DNA from 3 places in the Pseudomonas atacamensis genome. Region 2 is predicted to be linked to each of the others. Evidence: predicted binding sites of a transcription regulator. Region 2 holds the regulator's gene; each other region holds the start of a gene.
What was found. Region 2 encodes sigma-54, which starts transcription at its own class of promoters, with help from an activator protein. Its sites were predicted from a motif close to ANTGGCATNNANNTTGCTNT; they were not measured.

Region 1: glnA (type I glutamate--ammonia ligase) is a predicted target of sigma-54. The motif match lies at 1,734-1,753, and genes of this name have one in related genera.
Region 3: flhA (flagellar biosynthesis protein FlhA) is a predicted target of sigma-54. The motif match lies at 2,095-2,114, and genes of this name have one in related genera.

What each region holds. Positions count from the first base shown of each region.
Region 1 is NZ_CP070503.1:5,673,388-5,678,529, forward strand. Features, by position in the region: gene thiI (tRNA uracil 4-sulfurtransferase ThiI) at 65-1,519, opposite strand; gene glnA (type I glutamate--ammonia ligase) at 1,847-3,253, shown strand; gene JWU58_RS25665 (DUF4124 domain-containing protein) at 3,511-4,023, shown strand; gene JWU58_RS25670 (DUF4124 domain-containing protein) at 4,056-4,643, shown strand; gene glnL (nitrogen regulation protein NR(II)) at 4,874-5,142, shown strand, end outside.
Region 2 is NZ_CP070503.1:5,077,922-5,083,063, forward strand. Features, by position in the region: gene JWU58_RS23200 (KpsF/GutQ family sugar-phosphate isomerase) at 1-202, shown strand, start outside; gene JWU58_RS23205 (KdsC family phosphatase) at 202-726, shown strand; gene lptC (LPS export ABC transporter periplasmic protein LptC) at 735-1,307, shown strand; gene lptA (lipopolysaccharide transport periplasmic protein LptA) at 1,294-1,839, shown strand; gene lptB (LPS export ABC transporter ATP-binding protein) at 1,839-2,564, shown strand; gene JWU58_RS23225 (RNA polymerase factor sigma-54) at 2,731-4,221, shown strand; gene hpf (ribosome hibernation-promoting factor, HPF/YfiA family) at 4,295-4,603, shown strand; gene ptsN (PTS IIA-like nitrogen regulatory protein PtsN) at 4,616-5,080, shown strand; gene rapZ (RNase adapter RapZ) at 5,083-5,142, shown strand, end outside.
Region 3 is NZ_CP070503.1:4,355,325-4,360,466, forward strand. Features, by position in the region: gene flhA (flagellar biosynthesis protein FlhA) at 1-2,035, opposite strand, end outside; gene JWU58_RS19860 (DUF6124 family protein) at 2,657-3,016, shown strand; gene JWU58_RS19865 (hypothetical protein) at 3,183-3,419, opposite strand; gene JWU58_RS19870 (hypothetical protein) at 3,543-3,743, shown strand; gene JWU58_RS19875 (hypothetical protein) at 3,821-5,142, shown strand, end outside.

The DNA.
Region 1 (5,142 bases), 600 kb from region 2:
TTACAGCTTGACGGCGGTGTCGGGGGGCCGGTGACGCAGGCCACAGGCAAACAGCCCCGGGCACTTAGCTCGGTCGATAAACGCGCACATTGGCATGCCCCTCACTGAGCAAATGGTGGGCATGCAGGCGACTCATCACGCCTTTGTCGCAATACAGCAGGTACTGGCGAGTAGGGTCCAGTTCCTTGAAACGTGCGTTCACTGCATAGAACGGCATCGTCTGTACCTCTATGCCGGCGAGCTCCAGCGGGTCATCCTCGGCGGCATCCGGGTGGCGGATGTCGATGACGATCTGACCGGCCAGCGCTTCGCTGACTTCTTCAATTTGCAAATCCTGGCCCAACTCGTCGATTACCCGATCGATCGGCACCAGTTTGGCGTTGGCGAGCGCACGCTCGAGTACCGCCATGTCGAATTCTTTCTCTTCGTGCTCAACCCGGCCACGCTTGGCGGCAGTCTTGGGGTTGACCGAAATCACGCCGCAATATTCCGGCATGTGCCGGGCGAAATCGGCGGTGCCGATCTCGTTGGCGGTGTCGATGATGTCCTGCTTGTGCGCGACGATCAGCGGTCGCAGCACCAGTTTGTCGGTCACGCAGTCGATCACCGACAGGTTCGGCAGCGTCTGGCTCGACACCTGGGAGATCGCTTCACCGGTCACCAGTGCATCGATGTGCAGGCGTTCGGCGATCTCGGACGAGGCGCGCAACATCATACGCTTCAAAACCACGCCCATATGACTGTTATCGACTTTGCCGAGAATTTCGCCCAGCACTTCCTCGAACGGCACACTGACAAATAGCACGCGTTGCGAGCTGCCGTACTTCTTCCAGATGAAGTGCGCGACTTCCATCACGCCCAATTCGTGGGCACGCCCGCCGAGATTGAAGAAGCAGAAGTGCGCCATCAGGCCGCGACGCATGATCTGGTAAGCCGCCACGGTCGAATCGAAGCCGCCGGACATCAATACCAGCGTCTGCTCCAACGCGCCGAGCGGATAGCCGCCGATGCCGTTGTGCTGGCTGTGAATCACGAACAACCGTTTGTCGCGAACTTCGATACGGACTTCGATTTGCGGCGCTTTAAGGTCGATTCCGGCCGCACCGCACTCACGACGCAGCTTGCTGCCGACGTATTTTTCCACGTCCATCGAGCTGAACGCATGCTTGCCTGCGCGCTTGCAGCGCACCGAGAAAATCTTCCCGGCCAGCGCATCGCCGTAGTGCTGTTTGCACTTCTCGGTGATGTCGTCGAAGTCGCCCAGCGGGTACTCGTCGATCTGCAGAAAGTGCGCGATACCCGGCATGCAGGTCAGGCGCTCGCCCATCTCCTTCAAGGCTTTGGGGTCGGTAACGCGGGTTTCCAGCTCGAGATTGTCCCACACGCCGTTCACCACCACGGCCGGGTCCAGGTCACGGAGCACGGTGCGGATGTTCTTGGCCAACTGGCGGATGAATTTCGTCCGGACAGGTCGGCTTTTGATGGTGATCTCGGGGAAGACTTTTACGATAAGTTTCATGAAAACAGCGCGCGAACGGCCAGCCGAAAAAGGGGGGCGCGGATTATAGCGGAAATTGCTCAAGGTTTAACCAGTTAATGTGCAGAAGGTTTTGCTTGCACCAAAACAGGTCATTTCTGAATTTAAACGCAACATTAAGGGGCGGGATTTGTCGATTAAGTATCTCGCACGCCTTAATAAGGGTGAATTTGGGGCAAAAAACCCATGCTGGGGCACTGGCATGCAATTTGCTCCCTTGTGAGGCAGGTTGCCTTGGCAGAGTATTCGCGCCGGCATCACCATTATTAAGGGCATCCACTACCCGCCCTAATTCACCCGGAGGACACTATGTCGAAGTCGGTTCAACTCATCAAAGATCATGACGTCAAGTGGATTGATCTGCGCTTCACGGACACCAAAGGCACTCAGCACCACGTGACCATGCCGGCTCGCGATGCGCTGGATGACGACTTCTTCGAAGTCGGCAAGATGTTCGACGGTTCCTCCATCTCCGGCTGGAAAGGCATCGAAGCCTCCGACATGATCCTGATGCCGGTCGACGAAACTGCCGTACTCGATCCGTTCACCGAAGACCCAACCCTGATTCTGGTGTGCGACATCATCGAGCCTTCGAGCATGCAGGGCTACGATCGCGACCCACGTGCGATCGCCAAGCGCGCCGAAGAGCACCTGAAAGCCACCGGTATCGGTGACACCGTATTCGCCGGTCCAGAGCCTGAGTTCTTCATCTTTGACTCGGTGAAATTCAAGTCGGACATCTCCGGCTCGATGTTCAAGATCTACTCCGAGCAAGGTTCGTGGATGTCCGACCAGGACATCGAAGGCGGCAACAAGGGTCACCGTCCAGGCGTGAAAGGCGGCTACTTCCCGGTTCCACCGTTCGACCACGACCACGAAATCCGTACCGCCATGTGCAACGCACTGGAAGAAATGGGTCAGTCGGTTGAAGTTCACCACCACGAAGTGGCGACTGCCGGCCAGAACGAAATCGGCGTCAAGTTCAACACCCTGGTGAAGAAAGCTGACGAAGTTCAGACCCTGAAATACGTTGTGCACAACGTTGCCGACGCTTACGGCCGCACCGCGACCTTCATGCCGAAGCCACTGTACGGCGACAACGGTTCGGGCATGCACGTACACATGTCGATCTGGAAAGACGGCAAGAACACCTTCGCAGGTGAAGGCTATGCCGGCCTGTCCGACACCGCTCTGTACTTCATCGGCGGCATCATCAAGCACGGTAAGGCCCTGAACGGCTTCACCAACCCGGCGACCAACTCCTACAAGCGTCTGGTGCCAGGCTTCGAAGCTCCGGTAATGCTGGCCTACTCGGCGCGCAACCGTTCCGCTTCGATCCGTATTCCATACGTGTCGAGCCCGAAAGCCCGCCGTATCGAAGCACGCTTCCCGGATCCGGCTGCCAACCCGTACCTGGCCTTCGCAGCACTGCTGATGGCCGGTCTGGACGGTATCCAGAACAAGATCCACCCAGGCGATGCTGCCGACAAAAACCTGTACGACCTGCCGCCTGAAGAGGCGAAAGAGATTCCACAGGTTTGCGGCAGCCTGAAAGAAGCCCTGGAAGAGCTGGACAAGGGCCGCGCCTTCCTGACCAAGGGCGGCGTGTTCTCCGACGACTTCATTGACGCTTACATCGCGCTGAAATCGGAAGAAGAAATCAAGGTTCGCACCTTCGTACACCCACTGGAATATGAGCTGTACTACAGCTGCTGATCCGGTAGCGCTGCGTAAGTGGCGTGACAAAAGAGGCCTCCTTCGGGAGGCCTCTTTTATTGCTCGGCGCAGTTCATTTACCCTGTGGGAGCGAGCCTGCTCGCGAAAGCGGTGTGTCATTGATCGTTCCCACGCTCCGCGTGGGAACGATCCGTGTTTTGGCTACCAGTCTTTTCAATTCCAGTTATTAACGGTTTTGGCCAACCGCCCCACCTGTCCTATGCTGCTACCCATCGTTTCCAATCCCGGTCGATTTCATGGGTCGCACGTTTCTCTACATTCTGCTGCTGATCGCCCTGCCCGCCGCCGCGCAGATCTACAAGTACACCGACGCCAACGGCAACACGGCGTACAGCAATCAGCCGCCGGACGGCGTGCAGGCGCAACCGGTCGAGCTGCCGCCACTCAATCGGGTCGAGCCGCAAGCACCGAGCGCGCCGCAGGCACCCCACGCAGAACAACCGCAACCAGCGCGCAACGCCTATGAAATCCTCGAACTCGCCGGTCTGCCCACTGACGAGGCCCTGCGCGCCAATAACGGCACCTTTACGGTCAATGTCCTGATCAAACCGCGCCTGCAACCGCCGCATCAATTAAGGCTGCTACTCGACGACCAGCCCTATGGCCAGCCGAGCAACGTGCCGGTCCTGCAATTGATCAACATCGATCGCGGCGAGCATCGCCTGGCCGTGCAAGTGATCGACGGCCAGACTGTCATCCAGCAGAGCCCACCCGCGGTCTTCACCGTGCAACGGGTGCATACGCCGTGATTCGCGCGGGGCTGGCACTCATCCTGGTGTTGATGTCGACGTCCGCCTCGGCGGAGGTCTTTACCTACATCGACGCACAGGGCAACCGCGTCTACACCGACCAGCCGCGCGCCAACGCCAAGCGAGTGCCGATCGCGACGAGCAATCGCATGCCGGTCCCTGCCAGCACCGCAGCGCCGGTCAGCACCGCGAAAAAATCCGCCGAACCAGCGCCCTTTCACTACGACATGCTGCGCATTCTGATCCCGGAGCCCGATGCTACTTTGCGCAACAGCGCCGGCGAGCTGATCGTCAGCGTCACCAGCGAGCCCGGCCTGCAAAGCGGCCATCGTTATCGCTTGCTGCTGGATGGCAAGGCCATTGGCGAGCCCGGCGTCAGCCCGGTATTTGCGCTGAGCAATATCGATCGCGGCAGCCACAGCCTTTCGATCGAAATCCTCGACGCCGCCGGGCGTACCGTGGAACGCACCGCCAATCAGCCGTTCCACATGCTGCGCATTTCCCTGGCGCAGAAACGTCAGGTCAAACCCTGTGTCGCCGACGACTATGGTGTGCGCCCGGAATGCCCGCTCAAGGACAAACCTGCTGAGCCGAAAAACCCCTTTCTGCGCTTCTTTTAACGCCCGCTGGCCGCGCGCACTCTATTGGTGCACTAAACTGCATCCCGCCCACAACCCAACCCATTTTGGTTCGAAACTTCCCGTTTGAGCTGGCTTCATGCCATACAAACGCGCGTCAAACGCCTGTTTCAGGGCTTAAACGCTTCTTTTCGGAGCCTTGGTTTGGTTTTTGCATTTTCCCGATATCAGCGCTTTGTTCTCGCGCACGCCTTGCTCCAAAAGGGGTCCAGATGACCATAAGCGACGCTATTCACCGTTTGCTGCTCGACAACCTGACCACGGCGACCATCCTGCTCGACGCCGAGCTGCGCCTGGAGTACATGAACCCGGCGGCGGAAATGCTGCTGGCGGTCAGCGGTCAGCGCAGTCACGGCCAGTTCATCAGCGAGCTGTTCACCGAATCCCCCGAGGCGCTCAATTCCCTGCGCCAGGCGGTGGAGCAGGCGCACCCTTTCACCAAGCGTGAAGCGATGCTCACCGCCCTCACCGGCCAGACGCT
Region 2 (5,142 bases):
TCGCGCCATCGACATCCGCAGCGCCACCATCGACCAGGTGATGACTGCACACGGCAAGACCGCCCGGCCCGACATGCTCGCCGCCGAAGCCCTGAAAATCATGGAAGACCATCGAATCAACGCCCTGGTAGTCGTCGACGAGGAGGATCGCCCGATCGGCGCCTTCAACCTCTCCGATCTGCTGCGCGCAGGAGTCATGTAATGAGCAACGATCTGCTGCAACGCGGCAAAGCGATCAAACTGGCAGTATTCGACGTCGACGGTGTGCTCACCGACGGCCGCCTGTACTTCCTCGAAGACGGCAGCGAGTTCAAGACCTTCAACACCCTCGACGGCCAAGGCATCAAGATGCTGATGAATGCCGGCGTGCAGACGGCGATCATCAGTGGTCGCAAGACCCCGGTGGTCGAGCGCCGCGCGAAGAACCTCGGCATCCCGCATCTGTTTCAGGGGCGCGAGGACAAACTGGTGGTACTCGACGGTCTGCTCGCGCAACTGGGCCTAAGCTATGAAGAAGTCGCCTATCTCGGTGACGATCTGCCAGACTTGCCGGTGATCCGCCGTGTTGGGCTGGGCATGGCGGTGGCCAACGCTGCCGATTTCGTCCGCGAACACGCCCACGGCGTTACCCGCGCCCGTGGCGGCGAAGGTGCCGCCCGTGAATTCTGCGAATTGATCCTGCGCGCCCAGGGCCGCCTCGAAGCGGCCAACGCCGCGTACCTGTGAGCCTGACCATGTTTAGCAAAAAGTTTCGCAACTTCCTGCTGTTCGGCTGCATCGCGGCGATTTTCGCTGCGGTCGGCTATTGGAACATCAGCCCGGAACGCTTCCTCGACAAGCCACCGGTTTCGGCGGCCGAGAATCCGATCGACTGGTACGCGACCAACACGCACACCATTCAGTACCTGCCCGACGGCAAGGTGCAGTACGAGATGACCTCCGACAAGGCCGAGCACGTCAAGGCTACCGATGTCACTCTGGTAACCAAGCCTGACTTGAACATGTATCGCGGCACCGACTTCCCGTGGCACGTGACCAGTGAGCGCGGCGAAGTGAATTCCGGCGGTACCGAAGTGGAATTGATCGACTCGGTACGCGTACAGCGCACCGACGAGAAACAGCGCGGCACCCTGATCACCAGCACCCGCATGACCGTGTTCCCGCAGCAGGAATATGCGCAGACTGCGCAACCCGTTAGAATCGAGGGCGCTGGCGGTGTATCGACTGGCGTCGGAATGAAAGCGTACCTGAAGGACAGCAGGATACACCTGCAATCGAACGTAAGAGGACAGTATGAGGCTCGTTAAAACCCTCCCTATTTTGCTCAGTCTGGGCGCAGCACTGGGAAGCGCGAGCGCCTGGTCCCTGCCGAACGATCAGCAGCAGCCTATCCGCATTCAGGCCGACGACGCCCAACTGGACGACAAGAATGGCATTGCCACCTATAAAGGTGACGTGATCATTACCCAAGGCTCGATGATCGTTAAAGGCAACACCGTGACCATGACGCGCGCGCCCAATGGCGACATCGATGTGGTGACCTCGGTCGGCAACCTGGCCTATTTCGAGCAGTTGCAGACCCAGGGCGACGCCAACCCGGTCAAGGGCTACGGCGTGACGATTCAATACCACGCCCAGCAGAATCGGGTGGTGCTGATCGACAAGGCCAAGGTTATCGACAAGGATAACAACGTCACCCAGGGCGAAAAAATCGTCTACGACACCGTGAAGAAACTGGCCAGCGCCGGTCGCGCCACGGGCAGCAAGGTCACCGAATCGCGCCCGCGCATCGACATGGTGATCCAGCCGAAGAAGAAAACCGAAGAGAAATCCCAGTAATGGCAACTCTGAAAGCTCAGCACCTGGCCAAGGCCTATAAAAGCCGCCAGGTCGTGCGTGACGTCAGCCTGTCGATCGACAGCGGGCAGATCGTCGGCTTGCTCGGCCCGAACGGCGCCGGCAAGACCACGTGCTTCTACATGATCGTTGGCCTGGTGCAGGCGGATCAGGGCCGTGTGCTGATCGATGATCTGGACGTCAGCCACCAGCCGATGCACGGCCGCGCCAAGGCCGGTATCGGCTATCTGCCGCAAGAAGCGTCGATCTTCCGCAAACTGTCAGTCGCCGACAACATCATGGCGATCCTCGAGACTCGCCCTGAACTCGACAAGGCCGGTCGGCGCAAGGAGCTGGAAAGCCTGCTGCAGGAATTCCACATCAGCCACATCCGCGACAACCTCGGCATGAGCCTGTCCGGTGGTGAGCGCCGCCGGGTGGAAATCGCTCGTGCCCTGGCCACTGCGCCGAAATTCATCCTGCTCGACGAACCGTTCGCCGGTGTCGACCCGATCTCGGTCGGCGACATCAAGCAGATCATCCACCACCTCAAGGCCAAGGGCATCGGTGTGCTGATCACCGACCACAACGTCCGTGAGACCCTGGATATCTGCGAAACCGCTTACATCGTCAACGACGGTCAACTGATCGCCGAAGGTGATGCCGAGACCATCCTGGCCAACGATCTGGTCAAGGAAGTGTATCTGGGTCACGAGTTCCGCCTGTAAGCGCGACAGCGCTGTATCGATTCAAGGCGCATTTATCCGCTTTAATTGTTACAGCGCTCTAGGCAAACACTTCAGTTTCAGGCATATAATTTGCTTAAGTTTGGCGCTTCGGCGCCCTGTAGTGGATGGCGCAAAGCGCCGGCGAATAAGGTGTTAAGCCCCTGCCATGAAACCATCGCTAGTCTTGAGAATGGGCCAGCAGCTGACGATGACACCGCAGCTGCAACAGGCCATCCGCCTGCTCCAATTGTCGACCCTGGACCTGCAACAGGAGATCCAGGAGGCTCTGGAATCCAATCCGATGCTCGAGCGCCAGGAAGAAGGCGACGACTTCGACAACGCCGATCCTCTGGCCGACAACGCCGAACAGAAGCCCGCCGAAATCCAGGAACCCTCCTACCAGGAAACCGCCCCGACGGTGGACAACCTCGAGGATGGCGAATGGAACGAGCGCATCCCCAACGAACTGCCGGTGGATACCGCTTGGGAAGACGTCTACCAGACCAGCGCCAGCAGCCTGCCGAGCAGCGATGACGACGAGTGGGATTTCACCACCCGCACATCCGCCGGCGAGAGCCTGCAGAGCCATCTGCTCTGGCAACTGAACCTGGCGCCGATGTCCGACACCGATCGCCTGATCGCCGTGACCCTGATCGACTGCATCAACAATCAGGGCTATCTGGACGAAACCCTCGAAGAAATTCTTGAAGCGTTCGATCCTGAACTGGACATCGAGCTCGACGAGATCGAAGCCGTCCTGCATCGCATCCAGCAATTCGAGCCCGCCGGGATCGGCGCCCGCAACCTCAGCGAATGCCTGCTGCTGCAATTGCGTCAGTTGCCCGCGAAGACGCCGTGGCTGACCGAGGCCAAGCGTCTGGTCGCCGATTACATCGACCTGCTCGGCAGTCGCGATTACAGCCAGTTGATGCGCCGCATGAAGCTCAAGGAAGACGAGCTGCGTCAGGTCATCGAGCTGGTACAGAGCCTCAATCCGCGTCCGGGCTCGCAGATCGAATCAACCGAAGCCGAATACGTCATTCCCGATGTGATCGTGCGCAAGGACAACGAGCGCTGGCTGGTCGAGCTGAACCAGGAATCGGTGCCACGCCTGCGCGTCAATGCCCAGTACGCCGGGTTTGTTAAGCGTGCCGACACCAGCGCCGACAACACCTTCATGCGTAACCAGTTGCAGGAAGCCCGCTGGTTCATCAAGAGCCTGCAGAGCCGCAACGAAACCCTGATGAAAGTGGCCACGCAGATCGTCGAACATCAGCGCGGCTTCCTCGAATACGGCGACGAAGCGATGAAGCCGTTGGTATTGCATGACATCGCCGAAGCGGTCGGCATGCACGAATCGACGATTTCCCGGGTGACCACGCAGAAATTCATGCATACCCCGCGCGGTATTTATGAGCTGAAATACTTTTTCTCCAGCCACGTCAGCACCTCCGAAGGCGGCGAATGCTCGTCCACGGCGATCCGCGCGATCATCAAAAAACTGGTGGCCGCGGAAAATCAGAAAAAGCCGTTGAGTGACAGCAAGATCGCTGGTTTACTGGAGGCACAAGGCATTCAGGTGGCTCGCCGCACCGTCGCCAAGTACCGCGAATCCCTCGGAATCGCGCCTTCGAGCGAACGCAAGCGGTTGATGTAAGCCACGTTACAGCGTTCCAGTGGCAGGCTTTTCGGCCTGCCGCTTTATGCACTGGCAACGAAGGAGAAGCTGTATGCAAGTCAACATCAGTGGACACCAACTGGAAGTGACCGAACCTCTGCGTTCCTACATCGAGGAAAAACTCGACCGATTGGAGAGGCATTTCGACAAAATCACTAACGTGCAAGTCACGATGTGCGTCGAAAAACTGCAGCAGAAGATTGAAGCCACACTGCATATACCCGGCGGAGAAGTAGTTGCCAACGCAGAAGATACCGACATGTACGCTGCGATCGACTCACTTACCGACAAGCTGGATCGCCAACTCAAAAAGCATAAGGAAAAGACCCAGAGCCTCCTCCAGGGCGCGACCGGTCGTTAACACCCCTATCCCATGATCCGACTTGAAACCATCCTGACCCCCGGCCGTTCCCAAGTGAACGCGCCGGGCGGCAGCAAGAAAAAAGCCCTCGAACAGATTGCCAACCTGATCCACCGCGAAGTGCCGGATCTGGCGATGCAGGACGTCTTCGAGGCGTTGATCGCCCGTGAAAAACTCGGCTCCACCGGTTTTGGTAACGGCATCGCCATTCCCCACTGCCGCCTCAAGAGCTGCACGGCGCCGGTCAGCGCCCTGCTGCACCTCGAAGCTCCGATTGATTTCGATGCCATCGACGGCGCTCCGGTGGACCTGCTGTTCGTGCTGCTGGTCCCGGAAGCCGCGACCGACGCGCATCTGGAGTTGTTGCGCCAGATCGCCAGCATGCTCGACCGCAAGGAAGTGCGTGACAAGTTACGCAGCGCCGCGAGCAACGAAGCCTTGTACCAGGTTGTACTGGACGAGCAGAACGGGCACTAATCATGCGCTTGATCATTGTCAGTGGCCGTTCGGGCTCGGGTAAAAGTACCGCCCTGAATGTC
Region 3 (5,142 bases), 720 kb from region 2:
GGCCGAAGCGCGAGAGCATCGCGCGAATCGGGCCTGCTACCAGCAGGATCACCGGTTGGCCTTGCATTTCCTGCCGCTGGGCCGCTTCGATCAACGAACGCTGCAGCTTCTCGGCCATGCTCGGCTCCAGCAGAACGCCCTCTTCCGAGCCTTGTCCTGCCTTCTGCAGACTATTGAGCAATATCTGTTCCAACCTTGGTTCCAATGTGATTACAGGCAGCTCGGACTCAGTGCCTACAATGCTTTGGACGATTGCACGGGATACGCCGACCCGCACAGCGGCGACCAGCGCGGCGGTATCTTGACTCTTGGCAGCGTTGTTCGCGATCGCCTCGGCGATGCTGCGGATGTCACGCACCGGCACGTGCTCAGCGAGCAGCGCTTGCAGAACTTTGAGCAACTGCGACAGCGAAACCACGCCCGGCACCAGCTCTTCTGCCAGTTTCGGCGAGCTCTTGGCCAGCAATTGCATAAGTTGCTGCACTTCCTCGTGGCCGATCAGCTCACTGGAGTGCTTGTACAGAATCTGGTTCAAGTGGGTGGCGACCACGGTGCTGGCGTCGACCACGGTGTAGCCGAGCGATTGCGCCTGGGCGCGCTGGCTGATTTCGATCCACACCGCCTCCAGGCCGAAAGCCGGATCTTTGGCGTTGATCCCGTTGAGCGAGCCGTACACCTGGCCCGGGTTGATCGCCAGTTCGCGATCCGGGTAGATCTCGGCCTCGGCGAGGATTACGCCCATCAGCGTCAGGCGATACGCGCTCGGCGCCAGATCGAGGTTGTCACGGATGTGCACGGTCGGCATCAGGAAGCCCAGATCCTGCGAGAGCTTCTTGCGCACGCCCTTGATCCGCGCAAGCAATTGCCCACCCTGATTGCGGTCCACCAACGGGATCAGGCGATAGCCGACTTCCAGGCCGATCATGTCGATCGGCGTCACGTCGTCCCAGCCCAGCTCCTTGGTTTCCATGGCGCGGGCCGGCGACGGCAGCAGTTCCTGCTGACGCTTGACCTCTTCCAGCGCCACAACCTTGGCGACGTTCTGCTTCTTCCAGAACAGGTACGCGCCGCCCGCAGCCAGCGCCGCCATGCTCAGGAAGGAGAAGTGCGGCATGCCTGGCACCAAGCCCATCACCGCCATCAAACCAGCGGCCACCGCCAGCGCTTTCGGCGAGGCGAACATCTGGCGGTTGATCTGCTTGCCCATGTCTTCCGAGCCGGAAGCACGGGTCACCATGATCGCCGCTGCTGTAGATAACAACAGTGATGGCAATTGCGCCACTAAACCGTCACCGATAGTCAGCAAGGCGTAAACCTTGCCCGCATCGCCGAAGCTCATGCCGTGCTGGAAGATACCCACAGCCATGCCGCCGATGAGGTTGATGAACAGAATCAGCAGGCCGGCGATCGCGTCACCACGGACGAACTTGCTGGCACCGTCCATCGAACCGTAGAACTCCGCCTCTTGGGCGACTTCCTGACGGCGCGACTTGGCTTGGTTCTGGTCGATCAGGCCGGCGTTGAGGTCGGCGTCGATCGCCATTTGTTTGCCGGGCATCGCATCGAGGGTGAAACGCGCGCTCACCTCGGAAATCCGCCCGGCACCCTTGGTCACCACGACGAAGTTGATGATCATGAGGATCGCGAAGACCACGATACCGACCACGTAGTTACCGCCGATCACCACCTCACCGAAGGCCTGAATCACCTTACCGGCAGCGGCGTGGCCGTCCTGACCGTGGAGCATCACCACCCGCGTCGACGCCACGTTCAAGGCCAGCCGCAGCAGCGTCGCCACCAGCAGAATGGTCGGGAACACGGCGAAATCCAGCGGCCGCAGCGCATACACGCAGACCAGCAGGACGACGATCGACAGAGCGATGTTGAAGGTAAAGAAGACGTCGAGCAGGAACGGCGGTACTGGCAACATCATCATCGCCAGCATGACCAGCAGCAACAACGGCACGCCCAGATTGCCTCGACTGAGGTCGGCAACGTTGGTGCGTGCTGTATTGAATAACTGAGTGCGATCCACCGGTTTTCCCCGTTCCTTTAAAGCAAACTTTTGACGCCCCGAACGGGCGCAGGGCGGCTATTGCAAGAAGCTTTCCAACTTTTGCCGGGGAATGAAATAGAGCGGTTTTACTTGGGATTATCGACTGATTGGGCTGACCCCTTCGCGAGCAGGCTCGCTCCCACAGTTTGAAATGCATTCCCAATCGGACATTTGGAATACGGCCCCTGTGGGAGCGAGCCTGCTCGCGAAGAGGCCTTCGAATGCGGCGCATTTTTTCGATTTAAACGAAGCTGTTTAAAAGACACCTGCAGACACGGTCTCAAGGCTACAAATCCTTGCGCCATTGCCTACAGCCAAGCCAGAATCCGCCGGCTTGTGCGCTTTGGGGGCGGATTCTATTGTGGTCCGGTCGCTGACGAATCAGCGATCGGGTTTAGCGACTCGAACTCATGTCAAAGGTGCATCAGCGTTCCAGGCTTCGTTGCGGATCTGTATGTTCGCGATTTCGTCATGGTGGCTGTATGCGGGAGACCTTCGGGTCTGCCGGGTGCCTTTGACCGGTTCGCTAACCCGCGTACAGCCGCCACCCTCCCTGTTTAGCGACAGGTTGTAGCGGCTCCACTTCAAAGGAGCTTCACCATGATCAAACCAACACCCAACCCACCCGAAACCGACCCCACCTCCCCCTACGAATCCCTCGACTCAAAAAAACTCCACCAAGCCGCCGACCGCGCCCTCGACCACTACCTCTGCCCACCCGGCTCGACCCCGCCGCCCTTCAGCCCCCGCGCCATGTACGCCGTCACCGCCGACACCAAAAACGAAGACCTGCTGGCCAACGCCTGCGAAACCCTCGCCTCGGCTAAAACCATCGCCCAGGAATTCGCCGGGCTGGTAAAGCCATCCCAGCGCCGAACGCTGATGGGCATTGCGCAACTGATCATGCTCGGGGAATTGGCGGTGAATCGGGTGCTGGATAATCTGGAATTGCCGCAGTAGCGACACGCGATGATCGTTCCCACGCTCCTGCGTGGGAATGCCTCAACGGACGCTCTGCGTTCGGCTTTGGAAGGGACGCGGAGCGTCCCGGGCTGCATTCCTTTGCTGCGCGTGGGAACGATCATAAAGAACCGCCGCCCCGTTCAGCAGCTTTGCGAACGGTTGCTCAATACCGAAGGATTTTCACTTTTCCATTCTTGGTCCTGGGCAATTCGAACTCGACTTCGCCGCCCACTTTGACCTTCGCATGCAGGGCATCAGGCACTGGAATGCTGAACCGGTACTCTTTGGCCGTCAGAAAAAAACCCGTGGCTTCGGCAAAGGACAGGCATCGTCCCGAGGGCTTCGGCGTGATGGTGCCTTTGCCGGTTTTTTCATCGTAGCTGCTGAAAATACCTTTCATGGTCGCGCTCCCTTGCACTCGCTAGCCTGACCGCGCCAAGTTCGCGGTGCCACCTTGCATCAAACTGCAAAATCACGGCGAGGGCACCTGTCAGAGTTGACAGTAAAGGGAGGCCTCAGACCAATGGCCGCGCAGCAACTCAGGAATCCCGACGCAAAATCCGGCATCTCAAGCTGCATGAATTTGTTGGCCAAAGCGATTTCGCGGATTTACAGGGCGATGAACTCGCTGCCCTTGCGCCAGCAGCCCGAGACGCTTCGTGTCAAATCCCGCGACGAGGCTCTGACCGCTTGTCTGAAACATGCATTTACCTGTCAGATATGACAGTGGGCAAAATTCACAGACGAGTATGTGATAGCGCTTCACCCATTTGCCTGCCTCTCAAGGGCCAGGAGCGCGTCATGGACACTGAATCAACTATCGACATCCAATCCGACGAGGTGATTGAAGTTTTAAAACTGGTCCCGGTATTCATACCTGGCTGGGTGACCCCGGTGAAACCCTCCGGTCTTGCTGATGGCAGTGTTCCCAGACGCCTATTCTCCGGCACACCGGAAAGTGTGCGGTGCGTGGTCGATCCGTGGACTTTATTGCTGAACCGAGGCGTGGCGACGCTAGCTGAATATGAATCAGTCGAATTATTTATTAATGCAGGGAAAACCCCCGTATACAGCGCCGTTATCGAGCCCGGCGAGGAAAATAAGCGAGTCGCGCTGAACGCTCCGAAAGCCAAGTTCATAAACGGCATTAACAAACTGCATTACGTAGTTAAACGGTTAAGCGGCAATGAGGAGTCATCGGATATCTTGCACGTGCTCTACCATCTGCACCCCCACGCCAACTTCAAGCTGATTATTCCATCGGAGGTAATCGCTTATGGTGTTACCGCTGAACTGGCCAAGAGGGGCGTAACGTTCGAAATGAGCTACACCACTAAAGAACCATTCGATCAGGTGCAATTACGACTAGGCAATGCAACATTCATGATGGAGGTCACAGATCCCTCGGCGCCAGTGAGCGTAACGCTGTATACCGATGACTTTGAAAACTTTATTGACGGCGAGATCAATGCCAATTTCGAGGTGACGGACCAATTGGGGAACTTTGGCGAATCGCCGAATGAGACGCTGAATATTCGTCTTAAGGAAAATTTCCCGGCCCCTACCCTCACCAACGTATTGGACTCGAACAATAACGAAGTGCCTGAAGGTGCCAGCACTATCAGCACCAAGTTAATCCTCAAGGGCACCGCCAGCAAAGGCAGGGAAGTCGAGATTTTCGATGGTAGCGGTCCGAGCGCAGTGTCGAAAGGCAAAGTAACCGCTAGTTCAATCGATGGGGCTTGGCAGCACACCATCACCATCACAGTCGGCGGTCACCGCTTGTATGCTAAATCGCTTTACCACCCTACCCCGGTTTATTCAAACGTACGCAATCTGACAGCGGTAGCAGCCCCGGCGCCCACACTGACCTCCGCTAGAGGCTTCCCAAGCGGGACTGCAATTGCCAACAATGGGTCTACTTTCGAAACTTCCGTAACGTTGAGCGGTACAGCAGCAGCTGGCCAAAAAGTTGAAATACTGGATGGTATTACGCCCAAAGGCCAACCCACCGCCGATGAGACGACCGGCGTCTGGCAGGTGCTTTTATCCGGGCTGGGCCTGGGTCTACATGTTTTCAAAGCCAGGGCTTTATATGGGCAGGAAGCTGAATCAGCCACATG